DNA from 2 places in the Achromobacter sp. CSND-B12 genome. Region 2 is predicted to be linked to the other one. Evidence: riboswitches for the same ligand, from Rfam matches in the RefSeq annotation. Region 2 holds a riboswitch; the other holds the start of a gene.
What was found. Region 2 has a riboswitch for glycine ahead of gcvT (glycine cleavage system aminomethyltransferase GcvT). Riboswitches for the same ligand answer to the same signal wherever they lie in the genome.

Region 1: linked by a shared signal. The riboswitch ahead of ACUTAG_RS03325 (D-amino acid dehydrogenase) and the one ahead of gcvT (glycine cleavage system aminomethyltransferase GcvT) in region 2 are both predicted to bind glycine.

What each region holds. Positions count from the first base shown of each region.
Region 1 is NZ_JBREGJ010000001.1:731,668-742,682, forward strand. It holds gene blaELC (ELC family class C beta-lactamase) at 1-806, opposite strand, end outside; glycine riboswitch at 944-1,034, shown strand; glycine riboswitch at 1,036-1,122, shown strand; gene ACUTAG_RS03325 (D-amino acid dehydrogenase) at 1,167-2,396, shown strand; gene ACUTAG_RS03330 (sulfite exporter TauE/SafE family protein) at 2,448-3,191, opposite strand; gene ACUTAG_RS03335 (PhzF family phenazine biosynthesis protein) at 3,336-4,124, opposite strand; gene pdxR (MocR-like pyridoxine biosynthesis transcription factor PdxR) at 4,182-5,693, opposite strand; gene ACUTAG_RS03345 (NAD(P)H dependent flavin oxidoreductase family protein) at 5,775-7,490, shown strand; gene ACUTAG_RS03350 (SRPBCC family protein) at 7,588-8,034, shown strand; gene ACUTAG_RS03355 (Dyp-type peroxidase) at 8,041-8,988, opposite strand; gene ACUTAG_RS03360 (DinB family protein) at 9,097-9,906, opposite strand; gene ACUTAG_RS03365 (SMI1/KNR4 family protein) at 10,173-10,580, opposite strand; gene ACUTAG_RS03370 (HNH/ENDO VII family nuclease) at 10,577-11,015, opposite strand, start outside.
Region 2 is NZ_JBREGJ010000001.1:2,221,537-2,232,551, forward strand. It holds gene ACUTAG_RS10355 (DUF945 family protein) at 1-1,143, shown strand, start outside; gene gcvP (aminomethyl-transferring glycine dehydrogenase) at 1,250-4,123, opposite strand; gene gcvH (glycine cleavage system protein GcvH) at 4,215-4,592, opposite strand; gene gcvT (glycine cleavage system aminomethyltransferase GcvT) at 4,691-5,791, opposite strand; glycine riboswitch at 5,879-6,001, opposite strand; glycine riboswitch at 6,035-6,127, opposite strand; gene ACUTAG_RS10375 (ZIP family metal transporter) at 6,197-7,090, opposite strand; gene ACUTAG_RS10380 (superoxide dismutase) at 7,118-7,732, opposite strand; gene ACUTAG_RS10385 (NAD(P)/FAD-dependent oxidoreductase) at 7,941-9,143, opposite strand; gene ACUTAG_RS10390 (arginine/lysine/ornithine decarboxylase) at 9,161-11,015, opposite strand, start outside.

The DNA of each region.
Region 1 (11,015 bases), 1.5 Mb from region 2:
CCGTAGGCCTCGTCGGCCAGCACGCCCGGGTTCAGGCGCACCGGCGCGTCCTGCTTGTCGTAGCCCTGGGCGTAGTCGGGCATCTTGCGCGGCGGCACTTCGAGCCAGGTGTCGCGCAGGCCCAGCTTGGGAAACAGCTGCTGCTCCATCGCCGCCACGTAGGACTCGCCCAGCGCGCGCGCCGCCACCACGCCCAGCATGCCGATGCTGGGGTTGGCATAGGTGCGCTTCGTGCCGGGCGCATACCGCGGGGTCCAGGCCTTGAGGTAGTCCATCAGTTGCGCCGTGTTCTGGACCGCGTCCGGCACCTGCAAGGGAAAGCCGCCGGCGGTGTGCGTGGCCAGGTTCACCAGCGTCAGCTTGGCGAATTCGCTGCCTTGCAGCTCGGGCACCCACTTGGCCGGACTGTCGGCCAGCGACAGGCGGCCCGTGGCCTGCGCGTAGGCGGCCAGCGTGACGGTGAAGGTCTTGCTGATCGAACCCAGTTCGAACAGGGTGTCGCTGGAAACGGCGCGGCGCGGCTGGCGCGAGGCGTCGCCATAGTTGAAGAAGCGCTGCTCGCCATTGTGGCTGACGCCGATGGCCATGCCGTCGATGCCATATTGGCGCATGACCTCGGCCACCGCGGCGTCGACGGCGGCGGTGGCGCGATCGGCCTTGGCGGGCGTGGATGCGGAGGCCGATGCCGTGGCTGCCTTGGCGGCCGGCGCTTGCGCAACGGCCGGGCTGGCCGAGGCGGTGCCGGCCAGGGCCAGCGCCAACGTCGTGGATAGCAGGGAAATACGGAACATTGCCGGAGCGCGCATGCGGGATCGTCCTTTCGTTTTCTGACCGGCGCGTGCCGCGCGGGTTGGCGCCCAGTGTAGAGCCTATCCGCCTCCTTCCTGGTATTAACCCTGAGTCCCGCTCGCGGCAGATTTTGGCTATTCTCACTGCGTCGATTCAAAACCCCGCAGAAGAGTCCCGTCCCCGTGGCGGGCGCCGACGGAGCAACCGCCCCGGAAACTCTCAGGCAACAGGACTGCGCGGTCTAGACAATCTGGAGAGAGGCGCCTGGCGCCCACCGAAGGGGAACCCGCGCCCTCGCGCCCGGGTGAAGCTCTCAGGTACAGAGACAGATGGGGTGCCGCGATCATCGGATCGTGGCCACGCCATCTGGAGCCATCATGCCCCGCATCGCCATCATCGGCGCCGGTATCACCGGCGTCACGTCCGCCTACGCCTTGAGCAAACTGGGCTACGACGTCACCGTCTACGACCGTCAGCGCTATCCCGCCATGGAGACGTCCTACGCCAACGGCGGCCAGTTGTCCGCCAGCAATGCCGAAGTCTGGAACAGCGCCGCCACCATCATGAAGGGCCTGCGCTGGCTCGGCCGCCACGACGCGCCGCTGCTGCTCAATCCGCGTCCGAGCTGGCACAAGTATTCATGGCTGGCCCAGTTCATGGGGCAGATCCGCAACTATCGCCAGAACACTATCGCCACCACGCGCATGGCGATCGAGGCGCGCCAGCACCTGTACGCCATGGCCGAGGAGGAAGGCATCGATTTCGACCTGGAGCGCCGCGGCATCCTGCACATCTACCACGATGCCGCCAGCTTCGAGACCGCGCGCCGCGCCAACGCGCTGCTGCGCGAAGGCGGGCTGGAGCGGCACGCGGTCACGCCGGAGGAAATCCGCGGCATCGAGCCGACGCTGCAAACGCCCTGCCACGGCGGCTTCTATACGCCGTCCGACGCCACCGGCGACATCCACAAGTTCACCAGCGGCCTGGCGCGGGCCTGCGCGCGCCGCGGCGTGCGCTTCGAACAGGATGCCGACATCCGCGCCATCAGCCGCGACGGCCTGCCCTATGTGCTGGACCTGGCGCGCGAGGACGGCACGCGGCGCGAACAGCACGAAACCGACGCCATCGTGGTCTGCGCCGGCGCCGCCAGCCGCCAGTTCGCGCGGCAATTGGGCGACAGGCTGAACATCTATCCGGTCAAGGGCTATTCGATCAGCGTGCACCTGGACGACGCCGCCAGCCAGGCCGCCGCGCCCAGCGTGAGCCTGCTGGACGAGGCCGCCAAGATCGTCACCAGCCGCCTGGGCGACCGTTTCCGCGTGGCCGGCACGGCCGAGTTCAACGGCTTCAACCTGGACATCCGCGCCGAACGCATCCAGCCGCTGGTGGACTGGACCCGCCGCCACTTTCCCGGCGTGCGCACGGCGCGCGTGGTGCCCTGGTGCGGGTTGCGGCCGATGATGCCCGACATGATGCCGCGCGTCGGCCCCGGCAAGCGGCCCGGCGTGTTCTACAACACCGGCCATGGGCACCTGGGCTGGACGCTGTCGGCGGCCACGGCGCAGATGCTGGCGGCGAGCGTGCGGGAGGGGGTGGGACTGTCGTAAAGCCATTGCGGCAGAGCACAGGCCGGGAGCGGGCCCGACGCGGACCGGCCCTCAATACCCCAGCAGCCGCGGCACCGACGACGCCAGCAGCGTCAGCCCCGAGCAGGTCAGCAGCCCCAGCACCAGGCGGCGGAACGCGACTTCGGAGATGCCGATGTACAGGCGCGTGCCCAGCAGCGTGGGGATCAGCATGGCCGGCGCCACCACGGCGAACATGGGCGCCATGTCGCGCGTGACGATGCCCGTGGCCAGGTAGGTGGCCATGGTCACGGCCAGCATCGACAGGTTGAAATTCTGGATCACGGCGCGCTGCGTGTCCTTGCCGAAACCGCGCAGCGTGCACCACAGCGTCGGCACGCTGCCGGCAAAGCCGCCGATGCCGCCCATCACGCCGCCCACCAGCCCGACCGCGCCGTCCCCCCAGCGATTGCCGCCGATGCGCGGCAGGCGCTGCGCCATCAGCATGACCGGACACCACAGCGCCAGCAGCGCGCCCAGCACCGCCTTGAACCAGTCCACGTCCAGGTGCGGCAGGATCAGGACGCCCAGCGGAATACCCGCCAGGCCACCTAGCAGGAAGGGCCACAGCAAGGGCCAGTTGAAGCCGCGCCGCACCGAGAATACCGCCAGCAGCTGGCCGGTGAGCGCGCCGAACACGGCCAGCGCCGCCGCCAGCCGCGGATCCAGCACCCAGGCCCAGAACGACATGGCCACCATGCCGAAGGCAAAGCCCGACAGGCCCTGCACGAATCCCGCCACGGCCGCCCCGACGGCGACTATCCACACCGCATCCATTGCCCTGCGTCTCCTTGTTGTCGTGTCCGGCGGCGGAAGGATCGTTCCGTCCGGCTCTCGTGACGGCAGATTCTAGGCGCGTGTCGCGGCGGCCTTATTTGAAGTGTTGATGAGGCAATAGGTTTTCGGTGATGGCGGCGCGGTTCACAGGAAGATCGTGCCGCGCAGGTACAACGCGGCCTGGCCGCTGATGATGACGCGGCCGTTGTCGCGCAGCTCGCAGCGCAGCTGGCCCTTGCGCGCCCCGCCCTGCTCGGCGGTGAGCCGGGTCTTGCCCAGCCGCTCGCCCCAATAAGGCGCCAGCGAGGTGTGCGCCGACCCCGTGACCGGGTCTTCGTTGACGCCGACGCGCGGCCCGAACCAGCGCGACACGAAGTCGTAGCGGGTGGACGGCGCCGTCACCGCCACGCCGCGCACGTCGAACGCCGCCAGCGCGGCGAAGTCGGGCGCGAGACCGTCGATCAGGCTTTCGTCGTCGATCACCACCAGGTAGTCGTCGGTGCGGTACAGCGCGCGCGCCGCCGGCAGGCCGAGCGCCCTCAGCAGGCCGTCGGGGATGGCTTCGGCCACCGGGCGCCTGGCGGGAAAATCCATCGCCAGCCCGTCGCCGGCGCGCCGCACCTGCAGTTCGCCGCTGCGGGTGGCAAAGCGCAGCACCTCTTCGCTGGCGCCCAATTGCTCGAACAGCACCCAGGCGGTCGCCAGGGTCGCATGGCCGCACAGGTCGACCTCGACTGCGGGCGTGAACCAGCGCAGCTCGTGGATGTCGCCGCGGCGCACGACGTAGGCGGTCTCGGACAGGTTGTTTTCTTCGGCGATGCGTTGCAGTGTGGCATCCGGCAGCCACGCCTCCAGCGGCACCACCGCGGCGGGGTTGCCGCCAAAGGGCGCGGCGGAAAAGGCGTCCACCTGGTAGAGATCGAGTTGCGGCATGAGGAATCCTGGAAAAAACGGTGAAGGCGGGACGCGGCGCCGCCATGCCGCATTTTGCTACGAAACGCCCGCGACTTCCCGCAGCAGCGCCTCCAGGCTGTCCAGTTCCGCCTCCTGGCGCGCGCTGTAGCCGATCACCACGCCCGCCGGCCAGGACACGCGCCGACAGAAATCCGCGACCGGCTGCAGCCCCACACCCAGCGCGCGCGCCCGCGCCAGCAATGCCGCCACGTCGATGCCGGGCGGCGGCCACCACACCAGGTGAAAGCCCGCATGTTCGCCGCTGACTTGCAGCGACGCCGCGCCCACCGCCTGGCGCAACATGCGCAGCACCCGATCGCGCCGCTGCGCATAGACCGGCCGCGCCCGCCGCACATGGCGCGCGAAGCCGCCGTTCTCCAGGAACGCCGCCAGCGTCATCTGCTCGACGATGCTGCCGGAGCGGCCCGTCAGGTAGCGGGCGCGGGCGAAGTCCGCCACCAGCGGCCGGGGCAGCACCGCGTAGCCGATGCGCAGGGCGTTGAACAGGGTCTTGTTGAAACTGCCGCAGTGAATCACGCGGTCGGCGCGGTCCAGGCTTTTCAGGGCCGCCAGCGGCGCGCCGTCGTAGTTGAATTCGCTGTCGTAGTCGTCGTCCAGGATCCAGCAACCGGCCTGCTCGGCCCAGTCCAGCAGCTCCAGGCGGCGCGACACCGGCATGGTGACGCCGGTGGGCGACTGGTGCGCCGGCGTCACATGCACCAGCCTGACGCCGCGATGGCGGCGGGCGCGCGCCACGGAAAAGCCGTGCTGGTCGATGGCCACCGGCACCACGCGCCGCGTGTACTGGCTGAACAGCGGCATGGCATTGAGGTAGCCGGGGTCTTCCACCAGCACCTTGTCGCGCGGCGTGAGCAGAATGCGCCCGCTGAGATCGAGGCCGTCGCGGATGCCGGTCAGCACCACCACCTGGTCGGCATCGCAGGCAATGCCGCGCGCCGCGCCGAGATAGCGCGCAATCTGTTCGCGCAGGGGATACCAGCCCTGCGGATCCTCGCGCGCCAGTTGCGCCGCCGTCACCCGCCGGGCGCTGGCCAGCAGGCCCTGGCGCCAGGCCGCCATGGGGAACAGCGAGGCGTCGGCGCCGCGCGCGGTGAAAGGCGGTTCGTGCCGCAAGGGAGGAACCGAACGGTCGGCATCCCGCGGGGCCGAGCGCGGCGCGGGCGGCGCGCCGCGCGTGGCGGCAGCGGGCGCCGTGGCCGTATCGCCCGGCAGTCCGTGGCGAAAGAAATTATCCGGGATGACCGCCGCCACATAGGTGCCGGACCCGACCGCGCCGGCGGTATAGCCTTCGCCGCGCAACTGGTCGTAGGCGGCCTCGACGGTGGAACGGGCAACATGCCAGCGCGCCGCCAGGCTGCGGGTGGACGGCAGCCGCCCGCCCGAGGGCAGGACGCCGCGCAGGATGCGCTCGCGGATCTGCCGGTACACCCAGGACTGCTTGGATTCGTCAGGGCGCGGCGGATCGACCGGCAGGTCCAGGCTGGCCTCCTGGCGGGTATCGCGCGAAAGTGGCTTGGTCTGGTTCATGAAAATGGCCCTATTTCATCGAGCCATTCTATCGCTACATTGCCCCCATCGCCCCCCGGGGCACGCCACCGGAATCGCGCCATGTCCACGCCCGCCCACACCATCGTCCTCGAGCACGGCCGCTTCACCAGCGATGGCAGCACCTCGATCCTGGAAGCCGCGCTGGCCCAGGGCGTGGCCGTGCCGTTTTCCTGTCAGCGCGGCGAGTGCGGTTCATGCCGGGCCCAGGTGGCCGGCGGCGCCTACGCCCGCATCGCGCCGCCCACCGAGCGCACCTATGTCACCGCCGCCGACGAATTGCTGATGTGCCAGTGCCGGGCGACCGGCGACCTGGCGCTGCGCTTTGCGCACTGGCAGGCGCCGGCGCAACCGGCGCGCCACTACCCGGTGACGGTGCTGTCGCGGGTGCCGCTGACCGCCGACGTGACCCGGCTGATCGTGGCGCCCCACGACGCCGCCGGGGCCTTCACCTGGCAGGCCGGGCAGCATGTGCGCTTCCTGATGGAAGATGGCGGCGAGCGCCCGTTCTCCATCGCCAGCGTGCCAGCCGCGGCCGGCCCCGCCCGACTCGAATTCCACATCCGGCGCATGCCCGGCGGCGGTTTCACCGAACGGGTGCTGCCGCGCCTGATGCCCGGCGACACGCTCACCCTGGCGGGCCCGCACGGCGCCTGCGTCTGGCCGGCGCGGGGCTGGGCCGAGGTGGTCCAGGAGCTGGTGCTGCTGGCCACCGGCACCGGCTATGCCGGCGTCCACGCGATCATGATGGCGGCATTGCAGGACCCGCGCATCAGGCGCGTCACGCTCTACTGGGGCGGCCGCGACGAGGACGACTGCTACGCGGGCCCGCTGCTCAACGCGCTGCAAGGCAAGCACAGCGGGTTCCAATGGCAGGCGGTGCTGTCGCGAGCATCCGCCACGCCCGCCTGGCACGTGCAGGACGCCGCCCTGGCCGCGGACCACGACTGGCCGCGCACGGTGGCCTACGCCTGCGGCAACCCGGCCATGGTGCGCGCGGCGCGGGATCGGTTGTGCGCGGCCGGCCTGCCGCCGGACCGCTTCGTGTCCGAAGCCTTCGTGCCGGCGCGGGATCGGCCCGCCACGCGCGTCGCGCCCGCCCCGGCCCACCCGTGGGAACAGGTCGGCCAGCGTTTCAGCCTGGACGGCATCCTCGACGCCCGCCGCCGGTCGCGCGAGGCGGTGCGCGAGATTGCCGCGCTGCTGCGGCCCGGCATGACCACGCGCGAGGCGGTCACGGCGGCCGACGCCCACCTGCGCCGCATGGGCGCGTCGCACAACTGGCATCCGACCTACGTGCGCTTCGGCCCCGACTCGCAGTCGCCGGCGGTGCAGCCCACCGACTTCCAGCGCCGGCTGCGCGACGATGACGTGTTCGTGGTGGACATCGGCCCGGTCTGGGACGGCTACGAGGGTGACTATGGCGACACCTTCGTGCTGGGCGCGGATGCCGACCGCCGGCGCTGCGCCGAAGCCGCGCGCCAGGTGTTCCGGCGCACCCGCGAGGACTGGCTGCGCGGGCTGACCGGCGCGGCCCTGTACGACCGCGCCGAGGCCTACGCGCGCGACTATGGCTGCGAGCTGGTGCGCGAGGTGCCGGGCCACCGGGTGGCGGATTTTCCGCACGCGCTGTACGGCCGGCACCGGCTGGCGCAGGCCGAATTCGTGCCGGCCGACGGCATCTGGGTGCTGGAGATCCAGGTGCGCGACCGGACGCTGCCGATCGGCGCGTTCTACGAGGACGTGCTGTTGCGGGAGATGGCGGACGCGGCAATTTGACCGGACTCAGGGTTTGTCCCAATGCCCGGCCTGTCGATCCGCCCCAAGCTCATACGTCGTCCCGATACGCACCACTTCCTTCAAAGGCGGATTCATCATGACGACTGGCACTGTTACCCTGCATCGCGTCCTGCGCGCATCACCCGACACCGTTTACCGCGCCTTCCTCGAGCCAGACGCGGTCGTGCGCTGGCTGCCCCCGTATGGCTTCACCTGCGAGGTCTTCGAGCTTGATGCCAAGGTCGGCGGCAGGCACCGCATGGCGTTCCGCAATTTCGGCACCGGCCACGCCCACGGCTTCGGCGGCGAATACCTGGAACTGGTGCCGGGCGAGAAGATCCGCTACACCGATGAGTTCGACGACCCGAACCTGCCGGGTCGCATGCAGACCACGATCACCTTGCGCAAGGTGTCCTGCGGCACGGAGATGACCGTGGTGCAGGAGAACATCCCCGCGGTGATCCCGACGGAGATGTGCTACCTGGGCTGGCAGGAGTCGCTGGCCCAGCTGATGCGGCTGGTCGAGCCGCAGATCCCCGACTGAGGCCGATCAGCCTGCGCGTTCAGCCAGCTCGTCCAGCAGCTCGGCCGACGGCACGAAGAACAGGCTGCCGGTGACGGCGCGGCTGTAGTCCAGCAGGCGGTCGTAGTTGCCGGCAGGACGGCCCACGAACATGTTCTCGAGCATCTGTTCGATCGGCTTGGGCGAACGCGCGTAGCCGATGAAATAGGTGCCGAATTCGCCGGCGCCGGCGCGGCCGAACGGCATGTTGTCGCGCAGGATCTTGATCTCCTGGCCATCTTCTTCCAGGGTGGTCAGGGCGCTGTGCGAGTACGACGGCTTGACGTCGTCGGGCAGCTCGACGTTGGTGAGCTTGCGGCGGCCGATGATGAGTTCCTGCTGTTCGGTGGACAGCTTTTCCCAGGCGCTCATGTCGTGCAGGTACTTCTGCACCAGCACGTAGCTGCCGCCGGCGAAGGCTGCGTCCTCGTCGCCGATCAGGGTGTAGCCGGGCAGTTCGAACCCCTGCGGGTTCTCGGTGCCGTCGACGAAGCCGATGATGGCGCGCCGGTCGAAGTAGCGGAAGCCGTGCACTTCATCGACCACCGTGGCCGCCGAGCCCAGCGCGGCCACCAGCAAGGTGGCCAGCTCGAAACAGGCGTCCATGGCTTCGGCGCGGATGTGCAGCAGGATGTCGCCCGGCGTCGACACGGCGACGCGCTCGCCCGTGCCGATTTCGCGGAACGGATGCAGGCCGGCGGGCCGCGGCGCGCCGAACAGCGTGTCCCAGGCGGCCGAGCCGAAGCCACAGACACAGGACAGGTCGGCGGCCACCGCGCGCGTGCCGACGGTGCGCACCAGGTTGCCGACGTCTTCACACCAGGCGCGCACGGCGGCGGCGTTGTCGGCGCCGGGGTTCAGCGTGGCGACGATGAAGATCGCGTAGCGGGCGTTGGGGCTGAGGACGGCTTGCGGTTCTACGGGTTTTTCAGGCATGGGATTCGATGGGGCCGGCGGCGGCCCGCGAGAAAGAAAAGGGGCGCTGGCAATATAGCCGATGCGGTCGCGGACCCGCGGCACGGGCGTGGCGGCGGGCGCCGCGGCTCATGCGGCGCCGCGTTCGCCACGAGCGGTCGGCGGGGCCAGTTCGGCGAGCAGTTCTTCCAGTTCCTGGCAATGGGTGCGGTCGTGCTCGAGCAGCTCGCGCACGATCTGTTCGAGCGTCATGCGGTGCAGGCCGTCGCGCAGGCCGCACCGCGCCAGCGCCGTCGCGTCCAGCTTGCGCAGCGAGGCGCACAACTGCGCCCGGCCGCGGCGGAACGAGGCCAGCGCGGCGTCCGGGTCCTGCTCCTGGTAATCGCGCTCGGCCGCCAGGGCGCTGCCGTCGACGGAATCGATGCGCGGCAGCGGCGCGGCAAGAATGGCCTCGATGCGCTGGACGAACACGGTATCCAGGCCGCGCAGGAGGCAGACGTGTTCGGTGGCCGAAAACCCGGTTCCCTCGGGCCGGCGGGTACGCCAGGGCGCCCGCACGCGCGCCATCAGGCTGGCCACGGCGTCCGGCATGCGCGCCAGCCCGTCGATGACCCCGGAGAACGGCAGCGCCACGGGCCGCGGGCTGAACACCGCGCCATAGCTGAAGATCGCGCCCGCCACGCGGCCGCGCGCCTGCACCACCTCATGACCATGGCGCCGCATCAGGTCGGCCACGAGCGCGCCGCAGAACTGCCGCGCGGTGGTGTCCGCCGCGACTTCGGGGAACATCGTTTCGACGTCGTCGCTGATGGCGGCGACGGCGGCCACGCCGACCCGCGACAGCGCCGCGTACTCGAGGTAGCGGCCCGGCTCGTCAATCAGGGCCTCGAGCTGCTGCCCGAGAGGGGTGGCGCGGAATCGGTCGAAACGGGAATGCATGGGGGGGGTGGCCGGTAACTGCGCAAAACGATACGTTACTGGCCGGCCACCGTCAACACCGGAAGGATGCCGGAGCGCCGGCCGGACCGACTGGGATGGCGCCGCGCCTGGCCGTGGCAGACATGATGGCGCTCCCGTGCGTTGCGTTCAGTGTTGGCCGGCCTGCTCCCGCTGCAGATGGGCCTGCGGCCGGCGCAATTGCCGCGACGGCGTTACGCCGCGGCCAATCTGCCAATTTGTGCTGCCGCGCCACGGCACGGGTCATGTCAAGGACGAAAGATCTGCTTGACCAAAAACGCTTCAAGTCCTTCGTTCAGGGTCTGGACGATGCCCCCATTGGGTGTCGCCCACAACAGGATTCGTCGGCTGCCATTGTCATACAGGTAGTAATGCCCGTCACCCGCATCCACCAGCGGCACCGCGAGCCTGGGATAAGTCGCGTCGCGGCTCAGATCGGCGTACATGTTCCGCACATTCAAGTAATAGTCCGGCGGAACTCCCAACCCGTAGGTTTCAGTAGCGCCAAACACAATGACGCCAAACGTGGACAGATAATCGACGTATTCATCGGCCAGAGCGAAGCCCAGACTCTCTCCCAGCTGCTGAATATCCTCGCCCCGGGCAGGACGAATGGTGGCATGGTTGCGCTCGACCAGCGCGGTAAGTTCGTTCATGACGTTTCCCGATCACGTTGATTATCAATCTGCGTGGCACGCGCCTTCCAATGGTCGCCACGCTCGTCGCCAAAATTTCCCCGATCGATCTCCGATTCCTTCAATTTATTGTGCAGGATATTGTCATTGCCGTTGCCCCGATGCTCCGAACCCGTCAGTTCGGCAAGGGGAGAATCCTGCGACTGGCCTATATGGTGAAGCTCTATGGGTTTCCCGCCGTCGTCGAGCGGCGCACGGCCATCCCGCATTCTTTCCAGATTGGTCTTGCCGAACGCATCCTCCCGGTCATAATCGATATCACCGCGGATCAACACGTCCTTTCCATTGACCGTCTCTGGTTTCAAATCCGCATTTTCATAAATATTCGCTTCGGCGTCGCTACCGATGGCGTCCAGAATCGTGTCCGGGTAGCCGCGGCTCTCAAGCCGGTCCCGT
Region 2 (11,015 bases):
TATCAGACCGGCGACATCAACGTCAACGACGTGCCGCTGGGCAACGGCCAGGCCGTCATCAAGCTGGCCCGGCTGGACGGCGCCGCGGTCAAGCAGTTGTCCGACACCTACAACCAGCTGATGCGCCAATACATGGCCGATGCCCACGACGAGGGCCTGAACGACGAACAGTTCCAGGTGCTGCTGGATAACGCCGGCAAGCTGCTGGCCGGCAATCCGTCGTTCAGCATCGACCCGATCAGCTGGAAGACCGCCAAGGGCGAAAGCAAGCTGAACGTCACGCTGGACCTGGCCAATCCTCCTAACGTCAAGGACCTGACGCCGCAGGAAATCGTGGTCAAGGCCATCAAGCAGATCGACGCCACGCTGGTGATCTCCAAGCCGATGGTGCAGGACCTGATGGTGCAGTACGCCATCAAGAAGGACGGCATGCCCGCCGACAAGGCCGAAGCCGAGGCCGCCGACAACATCCGCAGCATGTCCGGCATGGCCGAGATGTTCAACGTCGGCAAGAACGACGGCGACAACATCGTCGGCAAGTTCCACTTCGCCGACGGCATGGGCGACCTGAACGGCAAGAAGATTCCCGCCGACGAACTGTTCTCGGGCCTGCTGGGCGCGGCTGGCATGGACGAGGACACGATGGACGATGAAGACGAAGCCGAGCCGGCCGTCGGCGCCACCGCCATGGACGACGACATGGCCGCCACCAGCAATGCCGACGTGGTCAACGAGTTCGACGTCGACATGGTCGTCGGCATGCTGGACGACATGGGCTACACCACACGCAAGACCGACGGCGACGAAGGCCCGGTCCTGATCCTGGATGCCAGCAACACCGGCGCCACCGACCTGCGCCTGGAATTCCTGTGCAACGACTTCTCCGAGAAGTGCTACGACCTGGTCGCCACCGCCACCTACGCCGGCAAGAAGCCGGCCACGCTCAAGGCCATCAACGCCTGGAACCAGCAATACCGCTGGACCCGCGCCTACCTGGACGACAAGAACCAGGCCGTGCTGCAGATGGACATGAACGCCGAAGGCGGCATCGGCAAGAAGAACCTGCAGATCCTGCTGAACACCTACTTCAGCATCACCGAGGAATTCGCCACCGCGATGTCGGCGGCGCCGGCCAGGAAGTAAGACGGCCGCGCAAAAGCAAAACCCCCATCGTGCGATGGGGGTTTTTTTTGCCTGTCGCCAGGCAAGCCTCGATGACCCGCCCCAAGGGGCGGGCCGTCACGCGGCCTCAGGCGTAGGCTTCGACCGGCAGGCAGGCGCACACCAGGTTGCGGTCGCCATAGGCGTTGTCCACGCGCGCCACCGGCGGCCAGTACTTGGCCTCGCGCAGCGAAGCCACCGGGTAGGCGGCCTGCTGGCGCGGGTAGTCGTGCAGCCATTCCTCGGCCAGCAGCATCTGGGCGGTGTGCGGCGCGTTCTTCAGGACGTTGTCCTCGCGGTCGCGTTCGCCGCGCTCGACCTGGGCGATTTCCTCGCGGATCGAGATCATCGCCTCGATGAAGCGGTCCAGCTCGGCCACGCCTTCGGATTCGGTCGGCTCGACCATCAGCGTGCCGGCCACCGGGAAGCTCATGGTGGGGGCATGGAAGCCGTAGTCCATCAGGCGCTTGGCGATGTCCTCGGCGCTGATGCCGCTGGTTTCCTTGAGCGGACGCACGTCCAGGATGCACTCGTGCGCCACGCGGCCGTTGCGGCCCGCGTACAGCACCGGGTAGTGGTCGCGCAGGCGGGTGGCGATGTAGTTGGCGTTCAGGATCGCGACTTCGGTGGCGCGGCGCAGGCCGTCGGCGCCCATCAGCGCGATGTACACGAACGGGATCGGCAGGATGCCGGCCGAGCCGAACGGCGCGGCCGAGACCGGGCCAACCTTGGCTTCGCCGGGCAGCTTGCCCTGCTCGTTGACCACGCCCGGCAGGTACGGCGCCAGGTGCGCGCGCACCGCGACCGGACCGACGCCCGGGCCGCCGCCGCCGTGCGGGATGCAGAAGGTCTTGTGCAGGTTCAGGTGCGACACGTCCGAGCCGAACTTGCCCGGCTTGGCCACGCCGACCATGGCGTTCATGTTGGCGCCGTCCAGGTACACCTGGCCGCCGGCCTGGTGCACCAGGTCGCAGATCTCGGTCACGGCTTCCTCGAACACGCCGTGCGTGGACGGGTAAGTGATCATCAGCGCGGCCAGCTTGTCGCCGACCTGTTCGATCTTGGCGCGCAGGTCGCCCAGGTCGACGTTGCCGTTGGCGTCGGAGGCCACCACCACCACGTCCATGCCGGCCAGTTGCGCCGACGCGGGGTTGGTGCCGTGGGCCGACGACGGGATCAGGCAGACGTTGCGCTGGTGCTGGCCGTTGGCCTGGTGGTAGCCGCGGATCGCCAGCAGGCCGGCGTATTCGCCCTGCGCGCCCGAGTTGGGCTGCAGGCTGATGTTGTCGTAGCCGGTGATCTCGCACAGCGCGGCCGACAGGCGCGTGATCAGCTCGTCATAGCCCTTGCTCTGCGAGGCGGGCGCGAACGGATGCACCAGCGCGAACTCGGGCCAGGTGATGGGGATCATCTCGGCCGTGGCGTTCAGCTTCATGGTGCAGGAGCCCAGCGGGATCATGGTGCGGTCCAGCGCCAGGTCCTTGTCGGCGAGCTTGCGCAGGTAGCGCAGCATGTCGGTTTCCGACTGCACGCTGGAGAACACCGGGTGCTTGAGGATGGCGCTTTCACGCGCCACCGCGGCGGGGATGCCGCCGGCCGCCTTGGCGTCCAGCGCGTCGATGTCCAGTTCGACGTCGTCGCGTTCCAGGCCGGCGGCGAACACGTTCACCAGCGCCTGCAGGTCGGCGGCGGTGACGGTCTCGTCCAGCGACACGGCCAGGCGGGCGCCGTCGACGCGGCGCAGGTTGATGTGCTCGCACTCGGCGGCCGTGATGATGGCGGGCGTGGCCGGGCCGGTTTCCAGCAGCAGCGTGTCGAAGAAGGTGTCGTTGGCGACCTTGATGCCCAGCTTGCCGAGTTCGGCGCGCAGGATGGCGGTGTAGCGCTGCACGCGCTCGGCGATGCGGCGGATGCCGGCCGGGCCGTGCCAGACGGCGTACATGCCGGCCATGACGGCCAGCAGCACCTGCGCGGTGCAGATGTTCGAGGTGGCCTTCTCGCGACGGATGTGCTGTTCGCGCGTCTGCAGCGCCAGGCGCATCGCCGGGTTGCCCTGGGCGTCCTTGGACACACCGACCAGGCGGCCGGCCATGTTGCGCTTGAAGGCGTCCTTGCAAGCCATGAAGCCGGCGTGCGGGCCACCGAAACCGAAAGGCACGCCGAAGCGCTGGGCCGAACCGATGGCGATGTCCGCGCCCCACTCGCCCGGCGCGGCCAGCAGCGCCAGCGCCAGCAGGTCGGTGGCCACGGCCACCACCGCGCCTTGCGCGTGGGCGGTTTCGGCCAGCTTGCGGTAATCAGCCACCGAACCGGTGCTGTGCGGGTACTGCAGCAGCACGCCGAAGCATTCCGGCAGGCCTTCGGCCTCGTCGCCGACGGCGATCTCGATGTCCAGGCCCTCGGCGCGCGTGCGCACGACTTCGATGGTCTGCGGATGCACGTGGCGCGAGATGAAGAACACCGGGCTTTGCGACTTGGCGCTGCGGCGCGCCAGCGTCATGGCTTCGGCGGCGGCGGTGCTTTCATCGAGCAGCGAGGCGTTGGAGATGTCCAGCCCGGTCAGGTCGGCGACCATGGTCTGGTAGTTCAGCAGGGCCTCCAGGCGGCCCTGCGAGATCTCGGGCTGGTACGGCGTGTAGGCCGTGTACCAGGCGGGATTCTCGAGAATGTTGCGCAACACCACGTTGGGCGTCTGCGTGCCGTAGTAACCCTGGCCGATGTAGTTGCGAAAGACCTTGTTGCGGCCGGCGATCTGCTTCAACTCGGCCAGCACGTCGGCTTCGCTGCGCGACGGCGGCAGCGCCAGCGGCGCCTGGCTGCGGATCTTGGGCGGCACGACTTCTTCGATCAGGGCGTCCAGGCTGGGGCTGCCGATGGCGGCGAGCATGGCGGCCTGGTCGGCGTCGGAGGGGCCGATGTGGCGGGGGATGAAGTCGGTGTGGGTGTCTAGGGCGCGCGACATGGGGGATCTCGAGATGGCGGTGTCGTCGGGAGGGACGGACGGTGATGCATGGACGGGCGGCGGCGCCAGCGCCGCGCCCGCCCTGACGGGCTTAGCCGTTGGCCACGGCTTCGTAGCCGGCGGCGTCCAGCAGCTTGTCGGCATCGGCGGCGTTGACCGGCTTGATCTTGAAGATCCAGGCGGTGAAGGCCGATTCGTTGATCAGGTTGGGGTTGCTTTCCAGCTCGTCGTTGAACGCGACGATTTCGCCGGCCACGGGCGCGTAGATGTCGGAGGCGGCCTTGACCGACTCGACCACGCCGGCGGTCTCGCCCGCGTTCAGCTTGGCGCCGACCTTGACGTCGCCGACGAAGACCAGGTCACCCAGCTGGTCCTGGGCGGTATCGGTGATGCCGACGACGAACACGTCGCCTTCGGCTTTGACCCATTCATGGGACTCGGTGTACTTGCGATCGGTGGGCAGACTCATGAGGACTCCTGGGGGATTCGGATAAGGAAATGGTGTTGCGCGCCTCGCGCCGGCGGCCGCGCCCCCGCAGGGCCGGCCACCGGCGCGAAGCTTCGAGTTTACGAGTGTTCGACGGCTTTGCCGTTACGGACAAACGGCAGCTTGCAGACCAGGGCGGGCACCCACTTGCCGCGGATGTCGACCTCGACCGTGTCGCCCGCGGCCACGCCTTGCGGCAGGCGGGCAAAGCCGATCGACACGCCCAGCGTCGGCGACATGGTGCCGCTGGTGAGCTCGCCCACGCCGTGCGCGGTGCGCACCGCCATGTGGGCGCGCATCACGCCGCGTTCCTGCAGCTTCAGGCCGACGAAGGCGGCGGGCGTGGCGAACTGCTCCAGCGCGTCGCGGCCGATGAAGCGGCGCTCGGGGTTCTTCAGGGACACCGTCCAGGTCAGCGCGGCTTCGCCGGGCTGGGTCAGTTCGTCCATGTCCTGGCCATACAGGTTCATGCCGGCTTCCAGGCGCAGCGTGTCGCGCGCGCCCAGGCCCGCCGGGCGCACGCCCTGGGCCGCCAGGTCGCGCCACAGTTGCACCGCCTCGGCGGCGGGCAGCACGATTTCAAAGCCGTCTTCGCCGGTGTAGCCGGTGCGCGCCACCAGCGTGTCGTCACCGACGCGCGCGGCCACGAACGAGGTCAGCGGCTCGCTGGCAGCCTGCCAGGCCGGGCGCGCGGCCCAGACCTTGGCCCGGGCGTTGGGGCCCTGCACGGCGATCATGGCCAGGTCGCGGCGCGGCGTGATGGTGACGTCGAACTTGCCGGCCTGCTTGACGCGCTGCATCCAGGCCATGTCCTTGTCGGCGGTGCCGGCGTTGACCACCACGCGCCATTCGTCGAGCGCGAAGAAGTACACGATCAGGTCGTCGATGACGCCGCCCTGCGGGTTCAGCATGCAGGTGTAGAGCGCCTTGCCCGGTACGGTCAGCTTGGCGACGTCGTTGGCCACCAGGCGTTGCAGGAGGGCGTAGGCGTCGGGGCCGGTGACGTCGGCGTTGAGCATGTGCGAAACGTCGAACATGCCGGCGTCCTGGCGCACCGCGTGGTGCTCTTCCAGTTGCGAGCCGTAGGCCAGGGGCATATCCCAGCCGCCGAAATCGACCATGCGGGCGCCGGAGGCGATATGTTCTTCGGCCAGCGGGGTGCGTTTGAGGGTTGCGGACATGCGCGGGTACTCCGGAGCGGCAGCGGTGCCAGGGTTACGGAATGCCGCTGGCGGACAGACGGAAAACGCCCGCGCAACGGCTGAATCTTCCGCCCCTCTGTCCTTTTGCCTGAGAGTTGCCCCGCGTGGCGGGTTTGCACCTTCGGCGCCTGGGCTGCTCGCTATGTCCCTGATTGGGCAGCGGCGCCAGGTCTCTCCAGAGTGCTGCTTTGCCGAGTCCGCGCGGTGAAAACCGGGACAGGGCAAGCATGCGCGGTATGGGATACCTGAGCGATTCCGGGCGAATTGCGCCTTCGGCGGCAGCCGCGAACGGCCGCTCTCTCCCGCAACATGCGTGACAGCGCCGAAAGCATACCGCGAAACGCGGTTCCGTTGTTGATCCGCGATCGCCGCCCGGGCGCCGCTTCAGCCCAGCGCCGTGTCCAGCAGCATCATCAGCACGAAGCCCAGCATCAGCCCGCAGGTGGCGTAGACCTCGTGCCCCTTGCGGTGCGATTCGGGGATGATTTCGTGGCTGATCACGAACAACATGGCGCCGGCGGCAAAGCCCAGGCCCCACGGCAGCAGCGCCGCCGACCAGCCCACCACGGCCGCGCCCAGCACCGCGCCCACCGGCTCGACCAGGCCCGACAGCATGCCCAGCGCCACCGCGAACGCGCGCTTGTAGCCCGCGGCGATCAACGCCACGGCCACCACCAGGCCCTCGGGGATGTCCTGGATGGCGATGCCGGTGGCCAGCGCCGTGCCGCGCACCGGATCGTTGCCGGCATAACCGACGCCGATGGCCAGGCCTTCGGGCAGGTTGTGCAGGGTGATGGCGAAGACGAACAGCCAGGTTCGGCGCAGCCGGTGGGCCTCGATGCCTTCGCGACCCTTGATGAAATGCTCATGGGGCAGCAACCGGTCCATCAGCAACAGCGCCGCCGCCCCCAGCAGGATGGCGGCGCCCACCGTCAGGCCGGCGCCCCACGGCCCCGCGCCCTGCGCCTCGGCCGCCGCGATGCCCGGCGCCACCAGCGAGAAGGCGCTGGCGGCCAGCATCACGCCGGCGCCGAAGCCGAACATGCTGTCCTGCATCTTCTGCGGGATGGTGCGCGCGAACAGGATCGGCAGCGTGCCCGCCGCGGTGGCGCCCGCGGCGACCATGCCGCCCAGCAGGGCGTCGGCCACGTGCGGCGCGTGGTCGTTGAAATAGACCCACATCTGGTGCAGGCCCAGGCAGGCGACCAGCACCGCCAGCGTCCAGACACTGACGCTGGTGGCCGCGGGCCGGATGCGATGACGGCTGAAGGTATTCATGGACCGCTGCCCCCGCGCAATGCCGGCTCAGCCCACGGCGGCGGCGTAGCGGCGCGCCACCTCGGGCCAATCGATCACATTGTAGAAGGCGCCGATGTATTCCGGGCGGCGGTTCTGGTACTTGAGATAGTAGGCGTGTTCCCACACGTCCAGGCCCAGGATCGGCGTGTTGCCCTGCATCAGCGGGCTGTCCTGGTTGGCGCTGCTTTCCACCGCCAGCTTGCCGGCGGGCGTCACGCTGAGCCAGGCCCAGCCGCTGCCGAAGCGCGTCAGCGCCGCCTTGGTGAAGGCTTCGCGGAAGGCGGCGTGTCCGCCCAGTTCGGTGTCGATGGCGCGGGCCAGCGCGCCGTCGGGCTCGCCCCCGCCCCGTGGCGACATGACCGACCAGAACAGGCTGTGGTTGGCGTGGCCGCCGCCGTTGTTGCGCACCGCGCCACGGACGGCTTCGGGAAGTTGGTCGATGCGCGCCACCAGGGCCTCGACCGGCTCGTCGGTGGCGATGCCGGCGCCTTCGAGCGCGGCGTTCAGGTTGTTGACGTAGGTCTGGTGGTGCTTGCTGTGATGGATTTCCATCGTCAGCGCGTCGATGTGCGGTTCGAGCGCGTCATAGGCGTAAGGCAGGGGCGGCAAGGTATAGGCCAAGGCGGTCTCCATCAGGCGGCGCCACCGGATGCGGCACGGCCGAATTTATGAAATACAAATGATAGGTATTTTTATTTGATATCACAACGACAACGTTGCAATGCCCGTCATGCAGTCAGGCTATGGGCCGGGCAGGCCTTGGCGGGCAGCACGAAGCGTGCCCGCGCCCGACGGACGGGAAAAGCGTTGGATCAAGCGCCAGGAACGCCTAGAGCGCCTTGCCGCAGGCCACGCCCGAGGCCCAGGCCCACTGGAAGTTGTAGCCGCCCAGCCAGCCGGTGACGTCCACGGTCTCGCCGATGAAGTACAGGCCGGGCGTGGTGCGGGCCTGCATCGATTTCTGGTCCAGGCCGCGCGTATCGACGCCGCCGCGCATGACCTCGGCCTTCTTGTAGCCGGCGGTGCCGCTGGGCACCAGGGTCCACTGGTGGATGTCCTGCGCCAGCGCGCGCAGGGTCTTGTCCGGCGCATCGGCCAGGCGCAGCGCCGCCAGGCCCGGCTTGCCGGCCTGCTCCGCCAGTTGCAGCCAGCGGTCGGCCAGGCGCTTGGGCCACAGGCCGGCCAGCACCGTATGCATTTGCTGCCGGTTGCCGGACTTGGCCGCCAGCAGTTCGGCCGCCAGGTCGCGCCCCGGCGCCAGGTCGATGACGATGGTCTCGCCCGGCTTCCAGTAGCTGGATATCTGCAGGATCGCCGGGCCCGACAGGCCCCGATGGGTGAACAGCAGGTCTTCGAGAAACTCGCCGCGCGCCTTGCCCTGCCCCGTCGCCAGGTTGACCTCCAGCGCCACGCCGGACAGTTCGGCCAGCGGCTGCCAGTGCGCCGCGTCGAAGGTCAGCGGCACCAGCGCCGGCCGCGGCTCGACCACCTTCAGGCCGAACTGGCGCGCCAGCTTCAGGCCGAAGTCGGTGGCGCCCAACTGCGGGATCGCCATGCCGCCCGTGGCCACCACCAGCTTGGCCGCGCGGATCGCGCCCTGGCTGGTGCGCAGCTCGAAGCCCGCCTCGCCATGGGCCACCTCGGCCACCTGGCAGCCCATGCGCCACTGCACGCCGCCGGCATCGCATTCGGCGCGCAGCATCTCGATGATGGATTCGCTGGAATCGTCGCAGAACAGCTGGCCGCGATGCTTCTCGTGCCAGGCGATGCGGTGGCGCTTGAGCAGCGCCAGGAAGTCCTGCGGGGTGTAGCCCGACAACGCCGAGCGGCAAAAATGCGGGTTGTCGGAGAGGAAATTGGCGGGTCCCGCGCCGATGTTGGTGAAGTTGCAACGGCCGCCGCCCGAGATACGGATCTTCTCGGCCAGGCGCTCGGCGTGGTCCACCAGCACCACGCGCAAGCCGCGCTGGCCGGCGACCGCGGCACACATCATGCCGGCGGCGCCGGCACCGAGGACGGCGACATCGAACATCGGGACTCCGGACCTGATCAGTCTTCGATCAGGCAATCAACGTAGTAGCGCTTCTCGCCGTCCGGCCCCACTTCGTCGGCCAGGCCGTGGATGTAGGTTTCGAAGCCGGGGAAGCGTTCGTTGAACTCGCGCGCGAACTGCAGGTACTGGACGATGGTGCGGTTGAAGCGCTCGCCCGGAATCAGCAGCGGGATGCCCGGAGGATACGGCGTCAGCAGCACGCCGGTGACGCGGCCTTCGAGCTGGTCGATGTCGACACGCTCGACCTCGCGGTGCGCCATGCGGGCGAAGGCGTCGGACGGCTTGAGCGCCGGCACCATGTCGCTCAGGTACATCTCGGTGGTCAGGCGGGCCACGTCGCGCTCGCGGTAGGCTTCGTGGATCTGCTGGCACAGGTCGCGCAGGCCCATGCGCTCGTAGCGGCGATGGTCGCGGCAGAATTCCGGCAGGATGCGCCACAGCGGCTGGTTGCGGTCGTAGTCGTCCTTGAACTGCTGCAGCGCGGTCAGCAGCGTGTTCCAGCGGCCCTTGGTGATGCCGATGGTGAACAGGATGAAGAACGAATACAGGCCGGTCTTCTCGACCACCACGCCGTGCTCGGTCAGGTACTTGGAGACCAGCGCGGCGGGAATGCCGGTTTCGCCGAAGCTGCCCGACATGTCCAGCCCCGGCGTGATGACCGTGGCCTTGATCGGGTCCAGCATGTTGAAGCCTTCGGCCAGGTCGCCGAAGCCGTGCCAGTGGTCGTTCGACTCCAGGATCCACTCGTCGCGGTTGCCGATGCCTTCGGACACCAGGCGGTTCGGCCCCCAGACCTTGAACCACCAGTCGTTCTTGCCGAACTCGGATTCCACCTTGCGCATGGCGCGGCGGAAATCCATGGCTTCGCGGATGCTTTCCTCGACCAGCGCGGTGCCGCCCGGCGGCTCCATCATGGCCGCGGCCACGTCGCACGACGCGATGATCGCGTACTGCGGCGAGGTCGACGTATGCATCAGGTAGGCTTCGTTGAAGACGTTGCGGTCCAGTTTGCGGGTCTCGGATTCCTGCACGATGATCTGCGAGGCCTGCGAGATGCCGGCCAGCAGCTTGTGCGTGGAGTGCGTGGCGAACACCATCGCGTCCTTGCTGCGCGGACGGTCCTGGCCGATCGCGTGCATGTCCTGGTAGAACTCGTGGAACGACGCGTGCGGCAGCCAGGCTTCGTCAAAGTGCAGCGTGTCGACGTAGCTGCCCAGTTCCTTCTTGATCATCTCGACGTTGTAGATCACGCCGTCGTAGGTGCTCTGCGTCAGCGTCAGGATGCGCGGGTTCTTGTTCACGGCTTCGCGCGCGAACGGGTTGGCCTCGATCTTCTTGCGGATGCTGTCCGGGTGGAACTCTTCCAGCGGGATCGGGCCGATGATGCCCAGGTGGTTGCGCGTCGGGCGCAGGAACACCGGGATCGCGCCCGTCATGGTGATGGCGTGCAGGATCGACTTGTGGCAGTTGCGGTCCACCACCACCACGTCGCCGGCGGCGACGTTGGCGTGCCACACCACCTTGTTCGAGGTCGAGGTGCCGTTGGTCACGAAGTAGCAGTGGTCGGCGTGGAAGATGCGCGCCGCGTTCAGCTCGGACTCGGCCACCGGGCCGGTGTGGTCCAGCAGCTGGCCCAGTTCGTCGACGGCGTTGCAGACATCGGCGCGCAGCATGTTCTCGCCGAAGAACTGGTGGAACATCTGGCCCACCGGGCTCTTCAGGAACGCCACGCCGCCCGAGTGACCCGGGCAGTGCCAGGAATAGGAGCCATCCTGGGCGTACTTGACCAGCTCGCGGAAGAACGGCGGCGGCAGGCTGTCCACATAGCTGCGCGCTTCGCGGATGATGTGG